Regions from separate parts of the Telluria sp. RT2P19 genome, predicted to be linked through region 4. Evidence: predicted binding sites of a transcription regulator. Region 4 holds the regulator's gene; each other region holds the start of a gene.
The links. Region 4 encodes FNR, which switches genes on or off when oxygen is low (the NO sensors DNR and NnrR bind a similar motif). Its sites were predicted from a motif close to TTGATNNNNATCAA; they were not measured.
Positions count from the first base shown of each region.

Region 1: a site for FNR is predicted at 2,108-2,121, ahead of AC56KW_RS03030 (KamA family radical SAM protein). Genes of this name have one in related genera too.
Region 2: a site for FNR is predicted at 1,649-1,662, ahead of oxc (oxalyl-CoA decarboxylase). Genes of this name have one in related genera too.
Region 3: a site for FNR is predicted at 1,579-1,592, ahead of AC56KW_RS11910 (OmpW/AlkL family protein). Genes of this name have one in related genera too.

Region 1 covers NZ_JCASIL010000002.1:193,179-196,840, reverse strand. Annotated here, with positions in the region: gene AC56KW_RS03040 (methyl-accepting chemotaxis protein) at 1-1,402, opposite strand, end outside; gene AC56KW_RS03035 (cache domain-containing protein) at 1,461-1,916, opposite strand; gene AC56KW_RS03030 (KamA family radical SAM protein) at 2,202-3,596, shown strand; gene AC56KW_RS03025 (MFS transporter) at 3,593-3,662, shown strand, end outside.
Region 2 covers NZ_JCASIL010000001.1:399,208-402,869, reverse strand. Annotated here, with positions in the region: gene oxc (oxalyl-CoA decarboxylase) at 1-1,562, opposite strand, end outside; gene AC56KW_RS01715 (Crp/Fnr family transcriptional regulator) at 1,706-2,314, shown strand; gene AC56KW_RS01710 (2-dehydropantoate 2-reductase) at 2,479-3,495, opposite strand; gene AC56KW_RS01705 (fumarylacetoacetate hydrolase family protein) at 3,528-3,662, opposite strand, start outside.
Region 3 covers NZ_JCASIL010000008.1:43,100-46,761, reverse strand. Annotated here, with positions in the region: gene pabB (aminodeoxychorismate synthase component I) at 1-697, shown strand, start outside; gene AC56KW_RS11910 (OmpW/AlkL family protein) at 893-1,504, opposite strand; gene AC56KW_RS11905 (glutathione peroxidase) at 1,864-2,448, opposite strand; gene AC56KW_RS11900 (CoA-binding protein) at 2,519-2,941, opposite strand; gene AC56KW_RS11895 (peptidoglycan recognition protein family protein) at 3,065-3,662, shown strand, end outside.
Region 4 covers NZ_JCASIL010000003.1:431,110-434,771, forward strand. Annotated here, with positions in the region: gene AC56KW_RS06195 (cytochrome ubiquinol oxidase subunit I) at 1-1,381, opposite strand, end outside; gene fnr (fumarate/nitrate reduction transcriptional regulator Fnr) at 1,606-2,367, shown strand; gene AC56KW_RS06205 (helix-turn-helix transcriptional regulator) at 2,373-3,131, shown strand; gene AC56KW_RS06210 (DMT family transporter) at 3,193-3,662, shown strand, end outside.

The DNA of each region.
Region 1 (3,662 bases), on a different contig from region 4:
CGATGCCGTCGGCCTGTTCGGTGCTGGCGATGCTGATGCGGCCGATGATGTCGTTCACCTGGCGTACCGAGGACACGATGTCGCCCATGCTGGCGCCGGCTTCGCTGACCGCGGCGTTGCCGCGTTCGATGATGCTCACCGAGTCGGCGATCAGGCCCTTGATTTCCTTGGCCGCCGCCGCCGAGCGCTGGGCCAGCGTGCGCACCTCGGACGCCACGACCGCGAAGCCCCGTCCCTGTTCGCCCGCGCGCGCCGCTTCCACCGCCGCGTTCAGGGCCAGGATATTGGTCTGGAACGAGATGCCGTCGATGACGCCGATGATCTCGACGATCTTGCGCGAACTCGCCTGGATCGATTCCATCGTCGTCACCGCCTGCTGCACCGCCTGGCCGCCGCGCGAGGCCAGTTGCGCCGCTTCCGCCGCCAGTTCGGAGGCCTGGCGCGCGTTGCTGGCGTTGTCCTTGACCGCCGTGGTCAGGGTTTCCATGGTGCTGGCGGTCTGCTCGAGCGAGCCGGCCTGCATCTCGGTGCGGGTCGACAGGTCGAGGTTGCCGCTGGCGATTTCCTGCGACGCCGTATCGATCGAGCGCACCGCATTCATCACGCTGTGCAGGGCCGCGTTCAGGCGCGCGATGGTGTGGTCCAGTGCGCGCGCGGTGTCGTCGATCTCGTCGCGTCCACGCGCCCTGAGCGGCGGCGCGTCGAGCCGGCCCTCGGCCAGTTCGCCGACGGTGCGCGCGATCGCGTTGATCCCGGCCAGCATCGAGCGGCGCACCAGCATCGTCACCACCAGCGACAACCCGATCGACAACAGCACCAGGCCGGCCATGCTCCATCCCAGGCTGCGAAACTCCGCCTTGGCGGCGGCGTGCGCGTTCTCGCTCATCTTTTTCTCGAGCTGGGCCAGGCGGATCAACTCGGCGTCGAGGGCGCCGAACTGCTGCTCGGCCTTCTGCATCGCGTTGGTGGCGATCGACTGGTCGACCGAGGCCATTTCGACCGTCTCGCCGACCGCCTTGCGGTAGCGCGCGAGCGCCGCCTGCGAGGCTTCGATCGGCGCGCGTTCATCCGGCTCGGCGCCGTGGGCGAACTGGCCCAGCCTGTCGCCGATGGCGGCGTGTCTGCGCCCGATGTCCGCCGTCAGGGCCGCCAGCCGGTTCCGGGCGAAGCTGCCGTTGACCCAGGCCAGCAACTGGTAGGTGTTGGCGTGCGCGAAGCGCGCCTCGCCGGCGACGTCGGCCACCGCCTGCAGGCGCGCCGCGCGCACCTGCACCATGTGTTCGAGCGACGCGTTCTGGCGCACCATGCCGTAGTAGGCGGCTGCCGAGAGCAGGGTCAGCAGGACGAGCACGAGTCCCGGGGCCAGCAGCAGTTTCTGGCCGATCCGCAGTTTGTTCAGCATGGGAATCACTCCGCAAGAATGGCCGCCAGCACGGTGCGCGCTGGCGGCGGGGCAGGGCTTACTTCTTGTAGATGCCGGCTTCGAGTACCACGTCATCGACCAGCAGGATATACGTGGTCTTCGGCTCGATCTTGCCGCTCGTCGGGTTCTTGTACTGGTAATCGACCCACCCCTTGCCCTTGGCGGCGGCCAGTTCGATGATCTCGCGCCGATACTTCTTGCCGTTCGCATCCGGCACGTCGGTCAAATCCTTGCCGACGATCGACGGGTTATAAGGGTGGGCCAGCACGATGCCGGTCTTGACGTCGCGCAAATCGACATACAGCGCGCCCTGGACGAAACTCGGGTCCCTGGCATTAATCAGCTTCATCATCTGCGCCTTTCCCTTGGCCTTGATCAGGGCGGCGCCGCGCTCGGCCATCGCGACGGCGTCTTTCTCGGTCGGCTCATTGGCCAGGGCAGTGGCGCTGGCCAGTCCCAGGCACAGGGCGGCGGCAGTGGCGATCATCTTCATGGGCGGCTTCCTTTTCGTGTGTCTTCCGTGGAATATTTCTCAAGTGCACGTACTAATGTAGCGAGCCGCGCTCACGCCGGATTGCGTTCGCACAAGGGCAGATACCGAGCGCCGTCCGCGTTGTACCGTTGCCTCATTCGTGGCTACTACGGCGCAGGTTTGTCGCCGCCCGGCATCGGCGCATACTCAGGTTGATTGATGGCAATTCCTGTGCATGGGCGTTCCCTAAGATGAATGCTTCCCGGCAAGTCGCTGCCGGTCCCATCATCCCCCTGGAGAATCCTCGTGGCCACGACTGCATCGACGCCTTCCAAGTTCAAGCCTTACACGCGCCAGACCGTCGTCACTTCACGCCAATGGGAACGGCTCACACCCGAGCTGCAGGAAGCCGTACAGGTGGTGTCCCATGTGCTGCCGTTTCGCACCAATGCCTATGTGATGGATGAGCTGATCGACTGGAAGCGCGTGCCGGACGATCCGATCTACCGCCTGACCTTCCCGCACCGCGACATGCTGCCGGCCCAGGAATACGCGCAGTTGCGCGAGCTGGTGCTGTACAGGAAGGACGCCGCCGCGATTGCGCGCCTGGCGCACGCCATCCGCATGCGCATGAACCCGCACCCGGCCGGCCAGATGACGCACAACGTGCCGCGCGTGAACGATGCGCCGCTCAGGGGCCTGCAGCACAAGTACAAGGAAACGGTGCTGTTCTTTCCCAGCGCCGGCCAGACCTGCCATGCCTATTGCACCTTTTGCTTTCGCTGGCCGCAGTTCGTCGGCATGGAAGACATGAAGTTCGATGCGCGCGAATGCGGCGAGCTGGTGGCCTATCTCGAGATGCATCCGGAGGTAACCGACGTCCTGATCACCGGCGGCGACCCGATGATCATGAATACGCGCTCGCTCGCCGAATGCATCGAGCCGCTGCTGGCGCCCGAGCTGGCCCACATCCAGAACATCCGCCTCGGCACCAAGTCGGTCGCCTACTGGCCGCAGCGCTTCGTGTCGGACAAGGACAGCGACGACTTGCTGCGCTTGTTCGAGAAGGTGGTGGCGAGCGGGAAGAACCTGGCCATCATGGGCCACTACAACCACGCGGTCGAGATCCGCCAGCCGATCGCCCAGCAGGCGGTCAAGCGCATCGTCGGCACCGGCGCTACCCTGCGCATGCAGGGCCCCCTGATCCGCCACATCAACGAAGACCCGAAGAGCTGGGCCGAGCTGTGGACTACCGGCGTGCGCCTGGGCGCGATCCCCTATTACATGTTCGTCGAGCGCGACACCGGCCCGCGCGACTACTTCGCCCTGCCGCTGGCGCGCGCCCACGAGATCTTCCAGCAGGCGTATTCGATGGTTTCGGGCCTGTCGCGCACCGTGCGCGGGCCGTCGATGAGCGCCTTCCCCGGCAAGGTCGTCATCGACGGCGTGGTGACCATCAATGGCGAAAAGCTGTTCGCGCTGCAGTTCCTGCAGGCGCGCAATCCCGAGTGGGTGCGGCGCCCGTTCTTCGCCAAGTACGACGCCAATGCGACCTGGCTCGACCAGTTGACACCCGCCTTCGGGCGCGACCGCTTCTTCTTCGAGCTGGAAAGCGGCGCCCCGCTGCCCGGTCCCGGCGGGCGCGTGATCCCGCTGGTGCCGCTGGGCGAGCGCGGCGCCGCCCAGCCCGACGCGGCGTGAGCGACAAGCCGGGTCCGGCGATGCCGCCCGCTTGCGCCCTGGCGGCGCCTGGCCCCCTGCGCCGGT
Region 2 (3,662 bases), on a different contig from region 4:
GTCGCGTGGTAACCGATGCCGCCGAAGGCCTCGATCATCTTGTCGTAGCGGGCGTTCTTGACGAACACGGTCGGGGCCACGTCCTTGCCGCCGGTCGGATTGACGTCGGTGCCGCGGTACACGCCGTTGTTGTTGAAGATGATCGTCGTGACCGGCAGCTCGTAGCGGCAGATCGTCTCGAGTTCCATGCCGCTGAAACCGAAGGCGCTGTCGCCCTCGATCGCGACCACCGGCTTGCCGCTGACGACGGCCGCGCCGATCGCGTAGCCCATGCCGATGCCCATGATGCCCCAGGTGCCGGAGTCGAAACGCTTGCGCGGCTGGTACTGGTCGACGATGCTGCGCGCATAGTCGAGGGTATTGGCGCCCTCGTTGACCAGGTTGATGTCCGGATGGTCCTTCAGCACGTCGCGGATGGCCCGCAGCGCGGTGTGGAAGTTCATCGGCGCCGCATCGCGGTTGAGCAGCGCCGCCATCTTGGCCGTGTTCTGCTCCTTGCGTTCGGCGATCGGGCCGAGCCATTCCGCGTCGGGCCGGGCGATGCCGGCGCCGTCGAGGCCGTCGAGCAGGGCCGCCACGCACGAGCCGATATCGCCGATCAGCGGCGCGGCGATCGCCACGTTGCTGTCGATTTCGGTCGGCGAGATATCGATCTGGACGAACTGCTTGGGTTTGCCCCAGGTCTTGCCCTTGCCATGGGCCAGCAGCCAGTTCAGGCGCGCGCCGATCAGCACCACGACGTCGGCCTCGGCCAGTACATAGGAGCGCGCCGCCGAAGCCGACTGGGCGTGGGTATCCGGCAGCAGGCCCTTGGCCATCGACATCGGCAGGTAGGGAATGCCGGTGCGCTCGACCAGCGCGCGGATGTCGTCGTCGGCCTGGGCGTAGGCGGCGCCCTTGCCGAGCAGGATCAGCGGCTTTTTCGCGCCCTTGAGCAGCGCCAGCGCGCGCTGCACCGCATCCTGGCTTGGGATCTGGCGCGGCACCGGGTCGACCACCTTGATCAGGGAGCGCTTGGCGTGGCCGGCCTCGATGGTCTGCGCCAGCAGCTGCGCCGGCAGGTCGAGATAGACGCCGCCCGGGCGGCCCGACACGGCGGCGCGAATCGCACGCGCGACGCCGACGCCGATGTCCTCGGCCTTGTTGATGCGGTAGGACGCCTTGGCGTAGGGCTTGGCCGCGTTCAGCTGATCCATTTCTTCATAGTCGCCCTGTTGCAGGTCGACGATCTCGCGTTCGCTCGACCCGGAAATCAGGATCATCGGGAAGCAGTTGGTGGTCGCATTGGCCAGTGCTGTCAGGCCGTTGAGGAAGCCCGGCGCCGAGACGGTCAGGCAAATACCCGGCTTTTGCGTCATATAGCCGGCGATCGCCGCGGCATTGCCGGCGTTCTGTTCATGACGAAAGCCGATGAAGCGCATCCCCTCGGCCTGCGCCAGGCGCGCCAGGTCGGTAATCGGAATGCCGACCAGGCCGAAAATCGTATCGATGTCGTTGTGTTTCAGCGCATCGATTACCAGGTGGAAGCCGTCGGTCACGTCTACCGATACGTGGTTAGTCATTGCTGTCTCCAGTTATTGTCGATCCGGGCAGAACGCGGTGTGTAACGCCCGCAAACCATCATAGCCAGCGCCCCTGATTTGTCTCATTGACCATGGTCAATTTTGGCCGCATGATGCGAGAATCTCGCTAAACGGCCGCGTTCATGACGACTATTGCAAATCACTCGGAACGAAACATCATTCGCCTTCAACTGAAGCAGAACGTGGTTCTCAAGGAACTGCGCGACAGCGAAATGGCGGCGCTGGAACCTTATTTGACGATCGAGAATCACCAGAAGGGCGACTTGCTGATGAACCAGGGCGTGCAAGAGATGTCGCAGTACTTCATCCTGGACGGCATCCTCAAGCGCCAGGTCTCCAACCAGGAAGCGAAAGAAATGATCCTGCGCTTCTCGGCGGAACGCGATATCGAAACCAGCTACGCCGCCTGGTGCCTGAAGATGCCGACGCCATTCAGCATCGCCTGCGTCACCAAGGTGCGGGTGGCGCGCATGCCGCTGCCGCAGTGGGTCGACTACATGCGCAGTCACAGCACCGTGAAGCAGGCGTTCGAGTACGAGGTCATGAACCTGATGAGCGGCATCATGGCGCACACCATCACGCTGCATCTGCTCGATGCGCCGGGCCGGGTGCACCGCTTCATGCGCAAGCACCCCGACCTGTTCGAACGGCTGCCGAAGAAGGAACTGGCGGCATACCTGAACCTGTCGCCAGAGACGCTGAGCCGCCTGAAGAATCGGGGGAAGATCTGAAGGGCTGACGAAGTAGCCATGTTCGCCGGCGCCAGCACGTCGCCCCGCGAAGGCGGGGGCCCAGGCTTGCAAGCGTCGCGGTAACGCAGGCAGACCGGGCCGCCGCCTCGCGCGGGGGCGGCGGTGGTTTTCATGCGAAACCGGTTGCGTGTCGCTACACCCGTTCAGGCCGTGGCCAGCCGCTGCAGCCGCACCCCGCCGCGTTCCTCGGTCATGGTCTGCTCCAGCAGCTTCACCAGCGCATAGGCCGAATCGATATGCGGCGTTGGCGTGTCGGTCATGCGCGCCAGCTCGATCACCGAACCGACCAGGGCGTCGATTTCCGGTCCCCGGCCCGCCTCCACGTCCTGCAGCATCGAGGTCTTGTGCTTGCCGATCTTTTCGGCGCCCTCGATGCGCCGGTCCAGCGTGACCCTGAACGTGATGCCCAGCTTGCTGGCGACCGCTTCCGCCTCGCGCATCATGGCCGCGGCCAGCTCGCGCGTGAGCGGATACTGGCAGATGTCGACCAGGGTCGAATGCGCCAGTGCGCTGATCGGGTTGAAGCTGACGTTGCCCCACAGCTTGAGCCAGATCTCGGCGCGGATATTGTCGAGCACCGGCGACTTGAAGCCGGCCTGCTGGAAGCAGGCCGCGACCGCCTCCACCCGCTCGCTCGACGTGCCGTCCAGCTCGCCCAGTGGAAAGCGCGCGCCTTCGATGTGCCGGATGACGCCCGGCGCCACCAGTTCGGCGGCCGGATAGACCACGCAACCGAGCACCCGCTCGGGTGGAATCCGGCGCGCAAGGACCCCACCGGCGTCGACGCTGTGCACGGTGCGCCCGTCGAATTCGCCGCCATGGCGGTGAAAGTACCAGAACGGTATGCCGTTCTGCATCGTCACCACGACGGTCCGTGGACCGAACAGCTTGCCGACCTTGGCGGACACGCCGTCGACCTGGTGCGCCTTCAGCGCCAGGATGACCAGGTCCTGCTCGCCGGCCGCATCGTAGTCGTCGGTGGCGCGCACCTGCGACGCCACCTTCTCCTCGCCGTCGATTTCGATGAGCTTGATGCCGTTCGCGCGAATTGCCTCCAGATTGGCTCCCCGCACGATGAACGTCACCTCCTCCCCCGCCAGCGCCAGCCTGGCGCCGACCAGGCCGCCGATTGCCCCTGCTCCAATTACTGCGATCTTCATGACCAGCTCCCTATCGTTTTACTCGAAACTGTCTACTCGAACCGATTGATGAGCTTTCCGATGCCGTCGATTTCTACCTCGACCGTGCTGCCCGGCCGCATCGATCCGACACCGACCGAGGTCCCGCACAGCAACAGGTCGCCCGGCTCCAGTGTCATGTCCTGGGA
Region 3 (3,662 bases), on a different contig from region 4:
CGATGCGCAGTCCGAATTCGCCGAGTGTCTGTTGAAGGCGCGCTTCCTGACCGGCCTGCACAACGAATTCGAGATCTTCGAAACCGTCCGCGCCTCGCGCGAGCATGGCTGTCGCCACCTCGAACAGCATCTCGACCGCCTGGCCGCATCGTGCGCCTATTTCGGTTTTGCGTTCGACCGCGGCGCGGCGCACATGGCGCTGCTGCAAGCCAGCGAAGCGCTGCCTTCCGATGCGCTGCACCGCTTGCGCCTGGCCGTGTCGCATACCGGCGACATGACCCTCGCCGCGGGCGAGCTGGCGCCCTTGCACGAACCGGTGACGCTGCTGCTGGCCGACGAGCTCACACACAGCGGCGACGTCTTCCTGCGCCACAAGACCAGCATCCGCAGCCGCTACGACGCGGCGTGGAAGGCGGCCGAGGCGCAAGGCGCCTTCGATGCGCTGTTCTTCAACGAGCGGGGCGAGTTGACCGAAGGAGGACGCAGCACCGTGTTCGTGCGCTTCGAGGACGTCTGGCTCACGCCGCCACTATCGGCCGGCGTGCTGCCGGGCGTGATGCGCGCCGTGATGCTCGCCGCGCCGGCATGGCATGCGCGCGAAGCCGTGATCACGCGCGCCATGCTTGAGCAAGCCGACGACATCGTGGTCTGCAACGCCTTGCGCGGACCGCTGCGCGCCGTCCTCGCGGCTGCATGAGTCCGACCGGCAGCGCGCCGTCGTCGCGCCAATGCCGGCGCATGCGCTGCACACTGTCTTGCTGCGGCTGGCGCCGAACATGATCTGAAGCCTGGTTCACGCCCTGCCCGTCTGCCTGCCCGCTGCTTTTGCTGGAAGCTCGCGCAGGAAGACGGGGGACGTGATCGGCTTGGGTGATCGGCTTGGGTGATCGGCCTAGAAGCGGTAGCCCACGCCCAGTCCCACCAGGACCGGATCGACCTTCAGGTGGCTGGCCTTGGCGCCGCCGACATACACATCGCTGCGCAGGTTGAGCTTCTTGACGTCGGCATTGATCGACCAGCGTTCATTCAGGCGAAGATTGACGCCGGCCTGCAGCGCCAGGCCCCAGCTGTCGTTTTCCAGGTCGCCGGCGCCATCGAGCAGCTTGATGCTCGACATGCGGGTGTAGTTCACGCCGGCGCCGAGGTACGGACTGATGGCCGCGCCGGGGGCGAAGTGGTATTGCAGGCTGAGGGTCGGCGGCAGGTGCTTGAAGGTGCCGATCTCGGCGCCATCCAGGCGCGCCTTGTGCTTCTGTGGATACGTCAGGACCAGTTCGGCCGCGATGTGCGGGGTGAAGAAGTAGCTGATGTCCAGTTCGGGAATGGTCTTGCTGCTGACTTCGAGGCGGTCCGCCGCGCCGACGCCACCGATCGGCGTCGACTTGTTGTCCGGGTCGACGTGCACGGCGCGGGCGCGCACCAGCCATGGGGTTTCCTGGGCCATCGCTTGCGCAGCGCTCATGGCGATCAGGGCCAGCAGCATGGTTTTCATCGTCGTTTTCATCTTTTTCTTACCTTTCTTCGTTTTCATGTCATCTGCGACGAAGGTAAGCTTATTGATGTGAAGTAAAACAAACTATGATCTACATCAAAATGACCATGCTATTAGTATGGTTTATAAAACGTCTATCTCCCAGGTTATATCTGTGAGCGAGCATACGCATTCGACAGAACGCCCCATGCGCAGCATCGCCGGTCGGGCCCTGATGGCGTTCGCGCTCGCGCAGCCGAACGCCACGCGGTGGACGTCAAAGAACAGAGTGGACAGGCGCTCGGCTTCTATGAGCACATGCGATCCGCGGTGCAAGGACGTTCCGGGCAGGACCCGTTCGGGAACACCCTCTCCGATCCTGCACCCGGCGCTTACAGCGCCGCTTCGATCTTCCCGGTCAGCTGCGGATCTTCCGGCGTGACCTTGCTCGGGAAGTAGTCGAGCACCTTGCCGTCTCGGCCGATCAGGTACTTGGTGAAGTTCCACTTCGGTTCCTGGCCGGTGGCCTTGATCAGCTGCGCATGCAGCGGATTGGCTTGCGGGCCCTTCACCGAACTCTTGGCGAACATCGGGAACTTGACGCCATAGGTGTTGAAGCACAGGTCGGCGATTTCCTTTGCGCTGCCCGGCTCCTGCTGGCCGAAGTCGTTCGACGGGAAGCCCAGGATCACGAGGCCGCGGCCGCCGTACTTGGCGTAGATTTTCTCGAGACCTTCGTACTGCTTGGTGAAGCCGCAGTAGCTGGCCGTGTTCACCACCAGCACCACCTTGCCGCTGTACTGGCAAAGGTCTTGCGGCGCTTCGTCCTGCAGGCGCTTGAAGCTGTGCTTGAGCACCGCCGGGCATGCGGCCGGGCTCTTGGTCAGCGCGGCGACCGGCGCGGCCTGCGCGCTTGCTGGCTGGGTGAAGCTGGCGGCGGCCGTGGCGGCGAGCAGCAGGGCGATGGTCTTGATCATGGCGTGGTATTGACGGGATTGGAGTGCGACGATTGTAGCGCAAGCGGCAACCCCGGCAACGATCCGTTTTTTATCCTTGCAGGCTGCGGTGCTCGATCTTGATGCAGTGGTTCATGACGACATCGAGCCCCGCGGCGCGCGCCAGGTCGGCGGCGGCCTGGTTTTCGATGTCGAGCTGCATCCACAGGCAGCTGGCGCGCACGGCGATGGCGTCGCGCGCGATCGGTCCGATGTCTTCGGACTTGCGAAAGCAGTCGACGATATCGATGCGCTGGCCGCTGCTGGCGAGGGCGTCGGCCGCATCCTGCAAGGTGGCGTACGCCATTTCGCCGTGGATGGTCTGGCCGGCATAGCTGGGGTTGACGGGCAGGATGCGGTAGCCGTGTTGCTGCAAGTAGGCGCCCACTTCGTTGCTGGCGCGGTCGGCCTTGTCGGACATGCCGACGATGGCGACGGTCTTGCTGTCGCGGAGGATCTGGGTGATGGTTCGCATGCTGGCGTCTCGATGTCGTTATCGTCGCGGCCAGCTTATCAGTTTGTAAGCACTGGCGCTGCACGGTCAAACATGGAAAGATGACGGCTCATCCATCCTGCCTACCTTCCCGAGTATTCCGACATGCGCCCTGGACCTGTTTCACGTTTCGCCGGCGCCCTTGCGCTGGCCTTTTCGATTGGCGGTGCGCACGGCGCCGAGTCCCTGCTGGATGTCGAACGCGCCATCGTGCCGGTCGCCGGCTGGGGCGGCACGCCGTCCGACGCGGCCAAGGCGCACCGCCACCAGATCACCCACATCACGCTGCACCACCAGGGCGAGCCGTTCAAGCCGGGCACTGATCCGCAAGCCTACCTGCGCCGCCTGCAGTCCTGGTCGCGCGCCGAGAAGGGCTGGCTGGACATCCCCTACCACTATGTGATCGACCTGGATGGCCGCATCTACGGCGCGCGCGACATCGCCTATGCCGGCGACACCAATACCGACTACGATCCGAAGGGCCACGCGCTGATCGAGGTGGTCGGCAACTTCGAAGAAGTGGAGCCGAACCGGCAGCAGCTCGATGCGGTGGTCAAGCTGATGGCCATGCTGGCGGCCAGGTACCAAGTCTCATTGGACGATATCCAGAGCCACCGCGATTATTCGGACAAGACCGTGTGCCCGGGCGAGAACCTGTACCGCTACGTGAAGGACGATTATTTCAGGCACAAGGTAGCCTTGC
Region 4 (3,662 bases):
ACAGCGGCCGCATCGGCGTGCGCCCTTCACCCGGCCCGCCCTCGGGCGGCCGGTTCAGGACGAAGTGCTGCGGCCCCTTGTGAATCAGGCGCAGCAGGTAGACGGTGCCGGCGCCGAACACGAACAGGTAGGCCACGACGAACATCCCCAGGGTCACGCCCATCGTGGTCGCGCTGTGCGGCGACACCGCATCGGCCGTGCGCAGCACGCCGTAGATCACCCATGGCTGGCGGCCGACCTCGGTCGTGATCCAGCCGGCCAGGATGGCGACCAGGCCGGCCGGCCCCATCGCCAGGGCAAAGCGCAGGAACAGCCGCTTGCCGTAGATTCGCCCTCCACGCCTGAGCCACAGGCTCCAGGCCCCGAGCGCGATCATCAACAGGCCCAGTCCCACCATGGTGCGGAAACTCCAGAACACGATCAGGGAGTTGGGACGGTCTGCGCGCGGGAATTCCTTCAGGCCCGGGAACTGGCCGCGCAGCGTATGTGTCAGGATGATGCTGCCCAGGTAGGGTATCTCGACCGCGTAGCGGGTTTCCTCGCGCTCCATGTCGGGAATGCCGAACAGGATCAATGGCACCGCCTCGCCCGGCGTGTTTTGCCAGTGGCCCTCCATCGCCGCCAGCTTGGCCGGCTGGTGCTTGAGCGTGTTCAGGCCATGGAAATCGCCGATCACGGCCTGGACCGGCGCCACCAGCAGGATCATCCACATCGCCATCGACAGCATCTTGCGCACGTTCTTGTTGTCGCGACCGTGCAGGAGGTGCCAGGCGGCGGACGCGCCGACGATGAGGGCCGTGGCCAGGTAGGCCGCCACCACCATGTGCATCAGGCGATACGGAAAGGAGGGGTTGAAGACGATGGCCAGCCAGTCGACCGGGATCATGCGGCCGCCCTCGATGGCGTAGCCCTGGGGCGTCTGCATCCAGCTGTTGGCGCCCAGGATCCAGGTCGAGGAGATCAGCGTGCCGATGGCGACCATGCAGGTGGCAAGGAAGTGCAGTTGCGGCCCGACCCGGTTCCAGCCGAACAGCATCACGCCCAGGAAGCCGGCCTCCAGGAAGAAGGCGGTCAGCACCTCGTAGGTGAGCAGCGGGCCCATGACGCTGCCGGCGAACTCGGACAGGTAGCTCCAGTTGGTCCCGATCTGGTAGGCCATCACGATGCCCGACACCACGCCCATGCCGAAGGCGACCGCGAAGATCCTGAGCCAGAAATGGTAGAGGTCGACGTAGACCTGGCGCTTCGTCTTGAGCCAGCACGCCTCGAGCACGGCCAGATAGCTGGCCATGCCGATAGTGATCGCGGGGAAGATGATGTGAAAGGAAATCGTGAAGGCGAACTGGATGCGCGCCAGCTCCAGTGCGGTCAAGCCGAACATATGAACTCCCCCGAAGTCGAATGCACATGGTAAGCACAGCACCGACGCGCACGATTGACGATGTCATTTTTATCATTGTTGAGTCGTTTTTGAACACATGCCGATCGAATCGCAACAAAAGTTCCTTGTTTGTTCCTTATTTAGCGCAGGTTTCTGCCTTGCCCGTAGGCACGCCGTGCAAGGGGTCTATAATTCCCGGTGTACCGAATAAAGCGACCATCCCCATGAGCCAGTCCCTGTCCCGGCAGTCCGAGCCGTCCCTGAATCTCCATGCACTGAAGTCTTGCGCGCAGTGCAGCATGCACCGGCTATGCCTGCCGATGGGACTGGAAGAAGCCGAGATCGACCGCCTGGACAAGATCATCGGCCGGCGCCGCCGGCTCGAGCGCGACGAACGCCTGTACGCCGTGGGCGAGCCTTTCCGCAACCTGTACGCGGTGCGCTTCGGCCACTTCAAGACCTACCAGGTGAATGCGGCCGGGGTGGCCCAGATCACCGGCTTCCAGATGGCCGGCGAGTTGCTCGGCATGGATGCGATCAGCGGCACGCACCACTGCGACGCCGTCGCACTCGAAGACAGCGAAGTGTGCGAGATCCCGTTCGCGCGCCTGGAAGACCTGTTCGGCGAGGTGCCGACGCTGCTGCGCCACTTCCACCGCATCATGAGCCAGGAAATCACGCGCGAGCAGAACGTCATGCTGTTGCTGGGCAATATGCGTGCCGAGCAGCGTTTCGCCGTCTTCCTGGTGAACCTGTCGGCCCGCTACGCCGCGCGCGGCTACGCCGCCGACCGTTTCCAGCTGCGCATGTCGCGCGAAGACATCGGCAACTACCTTGGCCTGACCATCGAGAGCATCAGCCGCCTGCTGTCGCGCTTCAAGAAGCAGGGCTGGCTCGAAGTCGACAAGCGCGAAGTCACCCTGCTCGACCAGCCCAAGCTGAAGGCGCTGGCAGCCGGCACCGACGTGTGCAGTCCGATGGCGTAAAGACCATGATTGCGCGGCCCTCCTGCGACCTGCACTTGCGCAGCTACGATCGCGTGCACCGGGGCGACCGCCACGACTTCGCCCAGCTGGTGCTGCCGGTGCATGGAGACGTGCTGCTCGACATCGAGGAGCGGCGCGGCCGGCTCGATCCCCTGCACGGCGCGCTGGTCGCGCCCGGCGCCTGGCATGCGCAATCGAGCCAGGCCGCCAACTGTTCGCTGATCGTCGACGTCGAGCGCACCGCCTTCGGGCACGGTCCCTGGCAGGGCCTGCTGGAGCGGCCCTTCATCGCGCTGGGCCCACCCGCGCGCAAGCTGATCGAGTTCATGGGCCTCATGGCGCGCGAGGCCGCTCCGGCGCCGGCGCTGGTGCAGGGCTGGGCCCCGCTGCTGCTCGACACCCTGAGCCTTGATACGCCGCGCGCCAGCTCGCGCCTGGCCGTACTGCTGGCGCGCATCGAGTCCGCGCCCGGTCTGGACTGGAGCACCGAATCGATGGCGCGCGCCGCCAACCTGAGCGTGAGCCGCCTGCACGCCGTGTTTCGCGAAGAGCTTGGCCGAACGCCGCATGCCTGGCTGCTGGACTGCCGCCTCGATCGCGCACGCGGCCTGCTGGCCGGCACCAGCCGCAGCGTGGCCGATATCGCGCTCGCCTGCGGTTTCTCGGACCAGACCAGCCTGACGCGCGCCATGCGCCGCGCTTGCGACGCCACGCCCGCCGCCTATCGGCGCGCAAGTCGGGAGAGCGCGTCAAACCCGCAGTAGTTCCGGCCAGGACAACCGCTGCTCCAGCATCGACAATCTCCGTTCATCGAAGGAGATTCACATGCACACCACCACCGGCGCGACCGGTCTTTCCATCCTGGCCGGCGTCGGCGCCGGGATCGCCGCCGGCGCGCTATGGGGCCTGGTCTTCCTGGCGCCGGCACTGGCGCCCGCATTCCTGCCGATCCAGCTGGCCGCCGGGCGCTACCTCGCTTACGGGCTGGTCGCCGCCCTCCTCATCTACCCGGCCTGGAGGCGGCTGCGCAGCCATCTCGACTGGCAGGCCTGGCGTACCCTGGTCGGCCTCGGCCTGACCGGCAACATCGTCTATTACCTGTTCCTGGCCAACGCGGTGCAGCAAGGCGGCGTGGCCATGGTGTCGATCGTGATCGGGCTGCTGCCGATCGCGCTCACGCTGGTGGGCGCGCGCGACCGTCATGGGGTGCCGCTGCGCCGGCTGCTGCCGTCGCTGCTACTGAGCAGCGCGGGCCTGGCGTGCATCGGCTGGCAGTCGCTGTCGGGCGCCGGTTC